2 regions of the Streptomyces sp. NPDC002088 genome follow, and region 2 is predicted to be linked to the other one. Evidence: riboswitches for the same ligand, from Rfam matches in the RefSeq annotation. Region 2 holds a riboswitch; the other holds the start of a gene.
What was found. Region 2 has a riboswitch for glycine ahead of gcvT (glycine cleavage system aminomethyltransferase GcvT). Riboswitches for the same ligand answer to the same signal wherever they lie in the genome.
Positions count from the first base shown of each region.

Region 1: it holds a riboswitch for glycine, as region 2 does, so the genes downstream of both, gcvP (aminomethyl-transferring glycine dehydrogenase) here and gcvT (glycine cleavage system aminomethyltransferase GcvT) in region 2, are expected to answer to the same signal.

Region 1 covers NZ_JBEOXO010000035.1:8,889-15,229, forward strand. Annotated here, with positions in the region: gene ABT114_RS43570 (DNA polymerase IV) at 1-1,343, shown strand, start outside; gene ABT114_RS43575 (PRC-barrel domain-containing protein) at 1,510-1,881, opposite strand; glycine riboswitch at 1,996-2,092, shown strand; gene gcvP (aminomethyl-transferring glycine dehydrogenase) at 2,273-5,158, shown strand; gene ABT114_RS43585 (TOBE domain-containing protein) at 5,241-5,660, opposite strand; gene ABT114_RS43590 (ABC transporter ATP-binding protein) at 5,735-6,341, opposite strand, start outside.
Region 2 covers NZ_JBEOXO010000044.1:10,148-16,488, reverse strand. Annotated here, with positions in the region: gene glyA (serine hydroxymethyltransferase) at 1-1,094, opposite strand, end outside; gene gcvH (glycine cleavage system protein GcvH) at 1,109-1,486, opposite strand; gene gcvT (glycine cleavage system aminomethyltransferase GcvT) at 1,605-2,723, opposite strand; glycine riboswitch at 2,762-2,869, opposite strand; glycine riboswitch at 2,870-2,971, opposite strand; gene ABT114_RS46650 (AAA family ATPase) at 3,143-3,817, shown strand; gene ABT114_RS46645 (enhanced serine sensitivity protein SseB) at 3,982-4,785, shown strand; gene ABT114_RS46640 (enhanced serine sensitivity protein SseB C-terminal domain-containing protein) at 4,921-5,721, shown strand; gene ABT114_RS46635 (ABC transporter permease) at 6,285-6,341, shown strand, end outside.

The sequences.
Region 1 (6,341 bases), on a different contig from region 2:
AGGCGTCCAAGCCGAGCCTGCGCGGGAAGGCCGTCGTCGTGGGCGGGCTCGGGCCGCGCGGGGTGGTGGCGACCGCTTCGTACGAGGCGCGGGTCTTTGGGGTCCACTCGGCGATGCCCATGGCCCAGGCGCGCCGGCTGGCTCCGAACGCGGCGTACCTGGTGCCGCGCTTCGGGTTCTACCGGTCGATCAGCGAGCAGGTGATGGGGCTGCTGCGAGCGCTGTCGCCGCTGGTGGAGCCGCTGAGCCTGGACGAGGCGTTCGTGGACCTGGAGGCCGGGGAAGCCGCCTGGGACGCGGAGTCGGCCCGGCTGGCCGGCCTGAAGCTGCGCGCCGACATACGGACCGGCACCGGGCTCACGGGGTCCGTGGGGCTTGCCGCCTCCAAGATGCTGGCGAAGATCGCCTCCGAGCAGGCGAAGCCGGACGGGCTGGTGCTGATCGAGCCGGGCACCGAGCGGGCGTTGCTCGGGCCCATGTCGGTGCGGACGCTGCCGGGCGTCGGGCCGGCCACAGGGGACCATCTGCGGCGGGCCGGGATCACCACGGTCGACGGGATCGCCGAGGCGGGCGAGGACGAGCTCGTACGGCTGCTGGGCAAGGCGCACGGGCACGCGTTGCACGCCATGGCGCTGGCGCGCGACGACCGGCCCGTGGTGGCCGAGCGGGAGGCCAAGTCGGTGTCGGTCGAGGACACGTACGACGTGGACATCCACGACCGGCTCAGGGTGGGGTTCGAGGTGCAGCGGCTGGCCGACCGGTGCGTGCGGCGGCTGCGCGGGGCCGGGCTGTCGGGGCGGACCATCGTGCTGAAGGTGCGGCGGTACGACTTTTCCACGCTGACCCGGTCCGAGACGCTGCGGGGACCCACGGACGATCCGGCGGTCGTACGGGAGGCGGCCGCCCGGCTGCTGGACTCCGTGGACACCACGGGCGGTGTGCGACTGCTCGGGGTGGGAGTGTCCGGGCTCGCCGACTACACGCAGGAGGATCTGTTCGCGCAGGCGGCCAGTGAGCGGGCGGAGGGTGCGGTGGAGGAGTTGACGGTGGACGAGCCCGTCCAGGAGCCGCGGGAGCAGGTCGAGCGGCGTTGGCCGGCGGGGCACGACGTGTGGCATGCCGAGTACGGGCACGGGTGGGTGCAGGGCAGCGGCCTCGGGCGGGTCACCGTGCGGTTCGAGACGCCCGACTCGGAACCGGGGCGTGTACGGACTTTCCGGATCGACGACCCGGATCTGGAACCGGCGGATCCGCTGCCGCTGGTGCGGCGAAGACCGGAGGAGGACGGGGCCCTGGCTGCGGACCCCGGTGTCGCGGGGGAGCGGTCGGCTGCCTCGGGGTGAGCGCGGTGCGGCAGTTTGCCAAGGGGCGGCTTTCCCGGGAAGCAGAGGCAGGATGAGCGTCGTGGGGCCCCAGTGCCTTGCCGGGGCTTGGCCGGCGCGGAAGGGCCCCGGCGCGTGTTCCCGGGCGGAGCGCGCCCGGTCCGTCGGCCCGGCCGGGAGGCGGCCTTCAGGCCTCGTCCGTGCCGGCCAGCTTGCCGAAGTCGCGGTCCGGGAATGGGGGAGGAGCGGCGATGTCGAGGCCGTAGTGGTGGTAGAGCTGGAGTTCCTGTTCGGGGGAGAGGTGGCGGCCGACGCCGAAGTCGGGGGCGTCCTTGATCAGGGCGCGGTCGAAGGGGACACGCAGGGCGCCCTCGATCAGTTCGCTGGGCTCGAGCGGGACGAAGGCGTCCCTTGAGAACAGGCCGGTACGTATGGCTGCCCACTCCGGCACACCGGTCGCGTCGTCGAGGTAGACCTCGTCAATCGTGCCGATCTTGGTGCCATTGCGGTCGAACGCCTTGCGGCCGATCAGGTTGCGCGGATCGATTTCGGTCTGCACGGGCCCTCCTCTTGGTCGCAACTCATCCGTAAGCACTACAAAAGAGCACATTCAGGAAGGTGGCCACTCGAAGGATCCGGTGCCGACCTCGCTGGTAGGCTGGCGAACGGCTGCTGACCCCGTGCGGGAGAGTCCTCCGGAACATTGTCGGAGGCGCCGAAGGAGCAAATCCTCCCCGGAATCTCTCAGGCCCACGTACCGCACGGACGAGGTCACTCTGGAAAGCAGGGCGGGTGTCGACGGCTCCCGCCCTCACCGACGGTGAAAGCCGGCAACCCCTTCCTGGGCGAGCCGGTGAAGCTCTCAGGTTGAGATGACAGAGGGGGAGGCCGTCCGGGTACCCACGCCGTGGTGCCCCTCGCAGGTCGCGTCAGACCAGGAGGCCTCCGCAATGACCGCCCACCGCATTCCGCTCTCCGAACTCGAACAGGGAATCCCGTTCGAGCAGCGCCACATCGGGCCCGACCACGAGGCGCGGGCCAAGATGCTCGCGCAGGTCGGCTATGGCTCGCTGGACGAGCTCACGGCAGCCGCGGTGCCGGATGTGATCAAGAACGCTGACGCGCTCGACCTGCCGGGCGCGCGCACCGAGGCCGAGGTGCTGGCCGAGCTGCGCTCCCTCGCGGACCGCAACCAGGTACTCGGCTCCATGATCGGTCTCGGCTACTACGGGACGTTCACGCCGCCCGTCATCCTGCGCAACGTCATGGAGAACCCGGCCTGGTACACGGCGTACACGCCGTACCAGCCGGAGATCTCGCAGGGCCGTCTCGAGGCGCTGCTGAACTTCCAGACCATGGTCGCCGAGCTCACCGGACTCCCGACGTCGGGCGCCTCGCTGCTCGACGAGGGCACGGCCGCGGCCGAGGCCATGGCGCTGTCCCGGCGCATGGGCAAGAACAAGAAGGGCCTCTTCCTGGTCGACGCGGACGCGCTGCCGCAGACCATCGCCGTGATCGAGACCCGCGCCGAGCCGACCGGCGTCGAGGTCGTCGTCGCCGACCTCAGCGACGGCATCCCGGCCGAGATCGCCGAGCGCGAGATCAACGGCGTGCTGATCCAGTACCCGGGCGCCTCCGGTGCCGTGCGCGACCTCAAGCCGGTCATCGACCAGGCCCACGAGCTGGGCGCGCTCGTCACCGTCGCCGCGGACCTGCTCGCGCTGACGCTGCTGACCTCGCCGGGCGAGCTCGGCGCGGACATCGCGGTCGGTACGACGCAGCGCTTCGGTGTGCCGATGGGCTTCGGCGGGCCGCACGCCGGCTACATGTCCGTGCACGAGAAGTTCGCGCGCAGCCTGCCGGGGCGGCTCGTGGGCGTCTCCGTCGACGCGGACGGGAACCGGGCCTACCGCCTCGCCCTGCAGACGCGTGAGCAGCACATCCGCCGGGAGAAGGCGACCAGCAACATCTGCACCGCGCAGGTGCTGCTCGCCGTGATGGCCGGCATGTACGCCGTCTACCACGGGCCCGAGGGCCTGAAGGCCATCGCTCAGCGCACTCACCGCTACGCCACGCTCCTCGCCGCGGGTCTCACCGCTGGCGGTGTCGAGGTCGTCCACGGCGCCTTCTTCGACACGCTCACCGCGCGGGTGCCGGGCCGGGCCGCCGAGACCGTGGCCGCGGCGCGCGAGCACGGCGTCAACCTGTACCTCGTCGACGCCGACCACGTGTCCCTCGCCTGCGACGAGACCACCACGCGGGCGCAGATCGCCGCCGTGTGGACGGCGTTCGGGGTCGAGGCCGACATCGAGGCGCTGGACGCGGCCATGGAGGACGCCCTGCCGGCCGCGCTGCTGCGCACCGACGCGTACCTGACCCACCCGGTCTTCCACCAGCACCGCTCCGAGACCGCGATGCTGCGCTATCTGCGCAGGCTGGCCGACCGCGACTATGCGCTCGACCGCGGCATGATCCCGCTGGGCTCCTGCACCATGAAGCTCAACGCGACCACGGAGATGGAGCCGGTCACCTGGCCCGAGTTCGGCCAGCTGCACCCCTTCGCGCCCGCCGAGCAGGCGCAGGGCTACCTCACGCTCATCCATGAGCTGGAGGAGCGGCTCGCCGAGGTCACCGGCTACGACAAGGTCTCCCTTCAGCCCAACGCCGGGTCGCAGGGCGAGCTGGCCGGTCTGCTCGCCGTACGCGGGTACCACCGGGCCAACGGGGACGAGCAGCGCACCGTCTGTCTGATCCCGTCCTCCGCGCACGGCACCAACGCCGCCAGCGCTGTCATGGCCGGCATGAAGGTCGTCGTCGTGAAGACCGCCGAGGACGGCGAGATCGACGTCGAGGACCTGCGGGCGAAGATCGAGAAGCACCGCGACGAGCTTTCGGTGCTGATGATCACGTACCCGTCCACGCACGGCGTGTTCGAGGAGCATGTCGCCGACATCTGCGCGCAGGTGCACGAGGCGGGCGGCCAGGTATACGTCGACGGCGCCAACCTCAACGCGCTCGTGGGGCTCGCCCAGCCGGGGCACTTCGGTGGCGACGTCTCGCACCTGAACCTGCATAAGACGTTCTGCATCCCGCACGGCGGCGGCGGTCCCGGCGTCGGCCCCGTGGCCGTACGGGCGCACATGGCGCCGTATCTGCCGAACCACCCGATGCAGCCCGCGGCCGGACCGGAGACCGGGGTCGGCCCGATCTCGGCGGCCCCGTGGGGTTCCGCGGGCATCCTGCCGATCTCGTGGGCGTACGTCCGCCTCATGGGCGGCGAGGGCCTCAAGCGGGCCACGCAGGTGGCGGTGCTCTCCGCCAACTACATCGCCAAGCGGCTCGAGCCGCACTACCCCGTGCTCTACACCGGCCCCGGCGGGCTGGTCGCGCACGAGTGCATCATCGACCTGCGCCCGCTCACCAAGGCGACCGGCGTGAGCGTCGACGACGTCGCCAAGCGGCTCATCGACTACGGCTTCCACGCGCCGACGATGTCGTTCCCGGTGGCAGGGACGCTGATGATCGAGCCGACCGAGTCCGAGGACCTGATCGAGCTGGACCGGTTCTGCGAGGCGATGATCGCCATCCATGCGGAGATCGAGAAGGTCGGCGCGGGCGAGTGGCCGGCCGACGACAACCCGCTGCGGGGCGCCCCGCACACCGCCGCGGCGCTCGGCGGGGAGTGGGAGCACGCCTACAGCCGCGAGGTGGCCGTCTTCCCGGCCGGTGTCTCGGCCGCGGACAAGTACTGGCCGCCGGTGCGCCGTATCGACCAGGCCTTCGGTGACCGGAACCTGGTCTGCTCGTGCCCGCCGCTGGACGCGTACGAGGACTGAGCCTCCGCGGGACGTCCGGTGCGTCGTCTGCCGGTCGCGCAGTTCCCCGCGTCCCTCTTGGGGTGCGGGGAGCCCCTGCGTGTCAGGCGGACGCGAGTGACACCTCGGTCGACTTGATCAGGGCGATGACGGGGGAGCCCGCCGACAGGCCGAGGTCGGTGGCGGCGTCCTTGGTGATCGCCGCGGTCAGTTCGGCGCCGTCGACGGCGACCTTGACGGTGGCCATGGCACCGCCGGTGGCGACGTCACGCACCGTGCCGGGGAGCTGGTTGCGGATGGAGAGGCCGTCGACCCCGTCCGTGGCGAGGGAGACCTCCGTCGACTTCACCAGGGCGCGTACGGCGGAGCCCGCCGTGAGGCCGAGTTCCTCGACGGCCTCCAGGGTGATCGCCGCGGTGAGGTCCTGGCCTCCGGCCAGGCGGACCTTGACGGTTGCCATGACCTCGCCGCGGGTGACGGCGGTGACGGTGCCGGGAATTTGGTTGCGGATGCTCAGGCTCATGGGGGATGCCTCACAGAAGGTGGGGTTTGTCAGGCTTTGGGCCTGGGTGGCCCCACCGTAACCGCGTCTCGGTGTCAGGCTGGGTACGCGTGCGTCTGCGTCGCCTTCACCGTCGCCCAGACCGGTGCGCCCGGGTGCAGGTCGAGTTCGGCCGCGGCGACCGTGGTCAGGTCCGCGGCGAGTGGGAGTTCGCCGGTGAGGCCGGCGCGGATCTGGTCGCCGTGGGTCTCCAGGCCCGCGACCTCGCAGCGCCAGAGGTTGCGGGCGCTGGAGCCGGTGGGACGGTCCCGGTGGAGGGTGACCGCGCTCGGAGGGAAGGCCACGAAGACTCCCCCCGAGAGGTCCTCGGTGGTGGTGATGGCCGGACCCGCCTCGAGGCGGACCGTGTGGCCCTCGGCCTGCCCCCGGTACAGGTTCAGGCCGACCAGCTGTGCGATGTAGTCCGTACGGGGATGACGGGCGATGTCGGACGGGGTGCCCTCCTGGACGACGCGGCCATGCTCGACGACGACCAGTCGGTCGGCCAGCACCATGGCGTCCAGCGGGTCGTGGGTGACCAGGACGGCGACCGCCTCGAACTCGGCCAGGTGGCGGCGGAGTTGGGCCCGTACATCGAGGCGGGTGCGGGCGTCCAGCGCGGCGAGGGGTTCGTCGAGGAGCAGCAGGCGGGGGTGGGTGGCC
Region 2 (6,341 bases):
CGCAGGCCCGACGTCACCATCGGCGGGCGCGGGTCGTTCGGGACGGCGTTGCGGTTGACCGTGATGCCGACCTCGTGGAGGCGGTCCTCGGCCTGCTGCCCGTCCAGCTCGGACTCGCGCAGGTCGACCAGGATGAGGTGGACGTCGGTGCCGCCCGACAGGACGTTCACGCCGGCCTCGCGGGTGTCGGCGGCCGTCAGACGCTCGGCGAGGATCCGCGCCCCCTCGACCGTACGACGCTGGCGCTCCTTGAAGTCCTCGCTCGCCGCGACCTTGAAGGAGACCGCCTTGGCCGCGATCACGTGCTCCAGGGGACCGCCCTGGAAGCCCGGGAACACGGACGAGTTCAGCTTCTTCGCGAAGTCCTTCTTGGCGAGGATGATCCCGCCGCGGGGCCCGCCGAGCGTCTTGTGGGTGGTGGAGGTGACCACGTCCGCGTACTCCACCGGGTTCGGGTGGAGGCCGGCCGCGACCAGGCCCGCGAAGTGCGCCATGTCGACCCACAGGTAGGCCTCGACCTCGTCCGCGATCCGGCGGAACTCGGCGAAGTCCAGCTGCCGCGGGTACGCCGACCAGCCCGCGATGATCACCTTCGGGCGGTGCTCCTTGGCGAGCCGCTCGACCTCGGCCATGTCGACCAGGCCGGAGTCGTCCACGTGGTACGCGACCACGTTGAACTGCTTGCCGGAGAAGTTCAGCCGCATCCCGTGGGTCAGGTGGCCGCCGTGGGCCAGGTCCAGGCCGAGGATGGTGTCGCCGGGCTGAGCCAGGGCGAACAGGGCGGCCTGGTTGGCAGAGGCGCCCGAGTGCGGCTGCACGTTGGCGTACTCGGCGCCGAACAGCTCCTTCACCCGGTCGATGGCGATCTGCTCGGCGACGTCGACGTGCTCGCAGCCGCCGTAGTAGCGGCGGCCCGGGTAGCCCTCGGCGTACTTGTTGGTGAGGACCGAGCCCTGCGCCTCCATGACCGCGACCGGGGCGAAGTTCTCCGAGGCGATCATCTCGAGGGTGGACTGCTGGCGGTGCAGCTCGGCGTCGACGGCGGCGGCGATGTCCGGGTCGAGCTCGTGCAGGGGCGTGTTCAGAAGCGACATGTGTACGTGACTCCTCAGCCGGCGGAAAAAGCGGTGTACTCGTCGGCGGAGAGCAGGTCGGCCGGCTCCTCCGCCACGCGCACCTTGAACAGCCAGCCGCCCTCGAAGGGAGCCGAGTTCACCAGCGACGGGTCGTTCACCACGTCCTCGTTGACCTCGGTGACCTCACCGTTGACGGGGGAGTACAGGTCGCTGACCGACTTGGTCGACTCCAGCTCGCCGCAGGTCTCGCCCGCGGCCACCGTGTCACCGACCTCCGGGAGCTGGACGAAGACGACATCGCCGAGCGCGTTGGCCGCGTGCTCCGTGATGCCGACCGTCGAGACGCCGTCCTCGGCGCCCGACAGCCACTCGTGCTCCTTGCTGTAGCGCAGCTGCTGGGGGTTGCTCATGGCCTGAATTCTCCTGTACGCGGGGGAGTGCTGGTGAATGGGGGGCTGCTGGAACCGCTGGTGAGCAGCGGAAATGTGCGCGGTGTCACGTAAGGAACGTAAGGACCGCGCCCAGTGTCTACTTCTGGCGCTTGTAGAACGGCAGCGCCACGACCTCGTACGGTTCGTGGCTGCCTCGAATGTCCACGCCGACTCCCGGCGTGCCCGGCGCCGCGTGTGCCGCGTCGACGTAGGCCATGGCGATCGGCTTGCCCAGCGTGGGGGAGGGGGCGCCGGAGGTGACCTCGCCGATCACCTCGCCGCCGGCGACGACGGCGTACCCGGCGCGGGGGACGCGGCGGCCCTCGGCGATCAGGCCCACGAGGACGCGCGGGGGCTGCGAAGCAGCGCGCTCGGCGGCCGCCTCCAGCGTTGTACGCCCCACGAAGTCGCCCTCCTTCTCGAACTTCACGACCCGCCCGAGCCCCGCGTCGAAGGGGGTCAGAGAGGTGCTCAGTTCGTGCCCGTACAGCGGCATGCCCGCCTCCAGGCGCAGCGTGTCCCGGCAGGACAGGCCGCAGGGGACCAGGCCGACGCCCTCGCCGGCCTTGGTCAGGGCCTGCCACAGTTCGACGGCGTGCTCCGGCTTCACGAACAGCTCGAAGCCGTCCTCGCCGGTGTACCCGGTGCGCGCGATGAGCGCGGGGACGCCGGCGACGGTGCCGGGCAGGCCCGCGTAGTACTTCAGGCCGTCGAGGTCGGCGTCGGTGAGGGACTTGAGGATGCCGGGGGACTCGGGGCCCTGGACGGCGATCAGGGCGTAGGCGTCGCGGTCGTCGCGGACCTCGGCGTCGAAGCCGGCGGAACGCTCCACGAGCGCGTCCAGCACGACCTGGGCATTGGAGGCGTTGGCGACGACCATGTACTCCGTCTCGCCCAGCCGGTAGACGATCAGGTCGTCGAGGATGCCGCCGTCGGCCCGGCAGATCATGGTGTAGCGGGCGCGGCCGGCGCCGACGGAGGCGATGTTGCCGACCAGGGCGTAGTTCAGCAGCTGCGCCGCCTCTGACCCCGTGACCGTGATCTCACCCATGTGCGAAAGGTCGAACAGGCCGGCCTTGGCGCGCACCGCGTTGTGCTCGTCGCGCTCGGAGCCGTAGCGCAGGGGCATGTCCCAGCCGGCGAAGTCGGTCATCGTCGCGCCGAGCGAGCGGTGCAGGGCATCGAGGGCGGTGTGACGGAGTGGGGTACTGCTCATCGGTCGGTCGTCTCCCAGGGCATGACGGGCGAGGTCTTTCCTCCCCATCTGTCATCGGAACCTGAGAGGTTCGCCATGATCACACCTGATCATGGGTTGCACCTTGGGTGGAGCCGCTGACGCAGCGGCCCGCTTTTCAGATGTGCCTCGCCCGCGCGGTAACGGGGCCTGAGAGATTCAAGGGAGGGACTTGCTCCTTCGGCGCCCCAGTGCAGCACTGCTGCTGGGGACTCTCCCGCGCGGATTCAAGCGGCCGGTATGCAGTTGGCGCGCACATCATTGCACGCATCGCCCGCCGAGGGGCAGGCCGCATCTGTAACCGGGCTGTGGCGGTACGCGAACGAAAAAGCGAGACACCGCGCATTACCTTCTCTTTACGCTCGGTGGGGAAAGGACTTACCTGACCCCAGGGGAGGACGATCACGGTGAACAGGATCACGGCGTACGCCACCAGCTCGGCCGCGGCACTGCCCAAGCAGCCCGCGGCCCCGGCCGTGGAGGCGTGCGGCCCGCGGCCGGCGCCGGTCGTCCGCGATCTGCGCGAGCGCTCCGGGCACAGCCCGCACGGCCTGGTCTTCGGCCCCCGCGACCTGGTCGTGATCACCGGCCTGCCCGGCAGCGGCAAGTCCACGCTGATGCGGCGGGCGGTACGGGGCGTACGCATCGACTCCCAGGACACCCGCGACCGCTGGGACGCCCGGGCGCCGCGCTTCCTCCCGTACGCCGTCTACCGCCCGCTGGTCCGCCTCGCCCACTACGCCGGACTGCGCCGCGCCCTGCGCACCGGCGAGGGAGTCGTCGTGCACGACTGCGGCACCCAGACCTGGGTGCGCGACTGGCTGGCCCGCGAGGCCCGCAGCCGGGGCGGCACCCTGCACCTGCTGCTGCTCGACGTCACCCCCGGCACGGCGCTCGAGGGCCAGCACGACCGCGGCCGGGGCGTCTCGCGCTACGCCTTCCTGCGCCACCGCCGCGCGGCCGCCCGCCTGCTGCGCGCCGTGGAGAAGGGCGAGCTGCCCCCGGGCTGCGGCTCGGCGGTGCTGCTGGACCGGAACGCGGCGGACGTACTGCGCCGGATCGCCTTCACGACCTGAGCCGGACGGGTTTCCGGGGCGGTGGGGCCGCGGCGGAACGGAGGCGCGGTCCGCGCGGATCGGTTCGTGGCAGGCGGCGGATCGGTCTCCGGGACGATTCCGTCGGGGTCCGTACCGGTTAGCCTTTCCAGCCACAGCAGCGGTTTCCAGCAGGCGGTAGAGAGATGGACTTCCCGGCGGACCTTCCCGCGGACTTCCCGGCGGGCTTCCCCGCACAGGCGCACCCCCATTCGCACGGCGGATGGCCCGGCAACGAGCTGGAGGAGGTGCTCGCCGCCTCCCTCGGCGTCCCGACGGCCGGCGGACGGATCGTCGAGGTGCTCGGCCGCAGCTTCGTCTGGGTGCCGCTGCCCAACGGCGGAGGCCCGCACAGCGGCCCGCTCGACCTGCCCACGCTGGAGATCGAGGGCCAGGTGTACGTGCCGGTCTTCAGCTCCGAGGAGCAGTTCCGGCAGGTCGTCGGCTCGCACATGTCGTACACCGTCGCGCCCGCCGTGGAGTTCGCCCGCGGTCTGCCGCCGCAGGTCGGCATCGTCGTGAACCCGGACGGCGTGGTGGGCATCCCGCTGCCGCCGGCCGCCGTGGCCGAGCTGTGCCGGAGCGGGCGGACCCCGCTGGACGGGTTCGCCGGCGGCGGCCGGGTGCGGCTGTTCGAGCCCGACTGGCAGGACGACCCGGTGGACTTCCTCGCCGCGGCCTCGGCCGAGTTCGCCGACACCGGCGTCGTACTGACCGCCCGCCGCTGCCTGGCCGCCATCGAGACCGGCGACCCCGTCCTGTTCGTCGGCGTCGAACTGTCCCAGTGGGAGGGCGACCTGCGTGTCCTCCCCATGGACGCGCTCGGCCGGGCACTCGCCGAGGTCGCCGTCCAGTGGCCGGTGAACCTCGTCCTCCTGGACGTGGTCGAGGACCCGGTGACGGACTGGATGCGGGAGCGGGTACGCCCGTTCTACCAACGGGGCCACTGAGAACGACCGCACCCGCCGACGCGGAACAACCCCCGAACGCAGAACAACCCTCGAACTCCTGGGCGGCTGTTGTCTAACGAGCCACCTAAGGTGGTTTCATATCCAAGGCCACGTTTCTCGAAGGGGCGGTAAAGGGTGAGCGCGAGCGGCACTGCCGCGACCGGGCAGGTCGAGCACATGCTGCGCCAGGTGACGCCCGGGCGTTACGACGCCTACGAGGCGCTCCTTCGTGCGCTCGCGACCCCGTCCTCCGGCCAGGTCTGGATGCTGCTGTGGCACGGCCAGGCCGGCTCCCCGGACGCCCAGTACGGGAACATGGAGGTCGACGGCTACGGCTACGCGCCCTGTGTCACCTCCGCCCAGGAGCTCTCGGCCAGCGGCTGGAACCGTTCGTACGAGGTGGTCGACGGCCTCGACGTCGCCCGCACGCTGTACCCCGACCACTTCGGCCTCTGGCTGAACCCGCACGCCCCCGGCGGCGGCCTCGGCATCCCCTGGCTCGACCTGCGCCGGATCGCGACGGGCCTGGAGCGCCAGCCGGCCGGCCCGCTGCGGCTGTCCGAGCCCGGAATCGAGATCCCCCAGTTCTACGCCCTGCTCGCGCAGAACGCCCACCGCACCCCGGCGGTCCGCGCGCTGCGCCGCGCCTGGGTGCAGCCCGCGCTCGGGGCGCCGTACCTCGCCATCGGCCTCGACGTGTACGACACCTCGCCGCCCGCCGTCGACTCCGTCCGCGGGATGATGCAGCAGTCCATCGGCGCGGTGCCGGACGGGCTGCCGGTGTCGACCGTGGCGATGTCCGACGAGCACGACCCGGTCGTGATGTGGATGCGGGCCAACGCCCGCCCCTTCTACGACCGCGAGGCCCACGCGGCGGCCGCCCCGGCCCAGGCTCCCGCGGGCGGTTACGGCTACCCGGGCTCGCGCCCCTACTGACCGCCGACCCCGGCAGCCGTTACGGACCGCCGACCCCGGCGGCCGTGAGGTCTGGCGACGGTGGTGCGTGAGCCGTCCCCAACGGGGGATCAGCCGCGGCGATACCTGGCCTGAGCTGGGGCCTTGGCCGCGAGCGAGTGCGCGGTGACCCGATCCGCGCAGTTCACGACGGCCCCTTCGACCCGCTGAGGGAAGCGGGTCGGCCCCAGGCCCGGCAAGTACCTTGCCGGGAGAGCTTGTTCGCATCGCGACGCGGGGAGCCGGAAGGCCGATCTCCGGAGGGCGAAGCCCCGTGTTCGGATAACGGATCACCCAGATCGGCATCACGGTTGCGCATACATTCTCTGTGAGGCCTGGCGTGTGATCGTGAATGCGTTGAAGACTCGCCTCTCAGACGCGAGGCCGTGGATCCAGTGAGCGAGTGCCTATCGGCGCCAATCCAGGATCAACTGGACAGCTGGGCCGCACTCCTTCGGCGCAGGCCGCGTAGCAGGTAAGTGAACCAAGCCGTCTACAGCGGCGGATGAAGGCCGGTCACCACCGGCGAGAGGGGTCGGGTCACCGTGACCGCACCGATCGAGACCACCGGATCGGCAGCCGAGGTACAGCCGGAGGCTGTG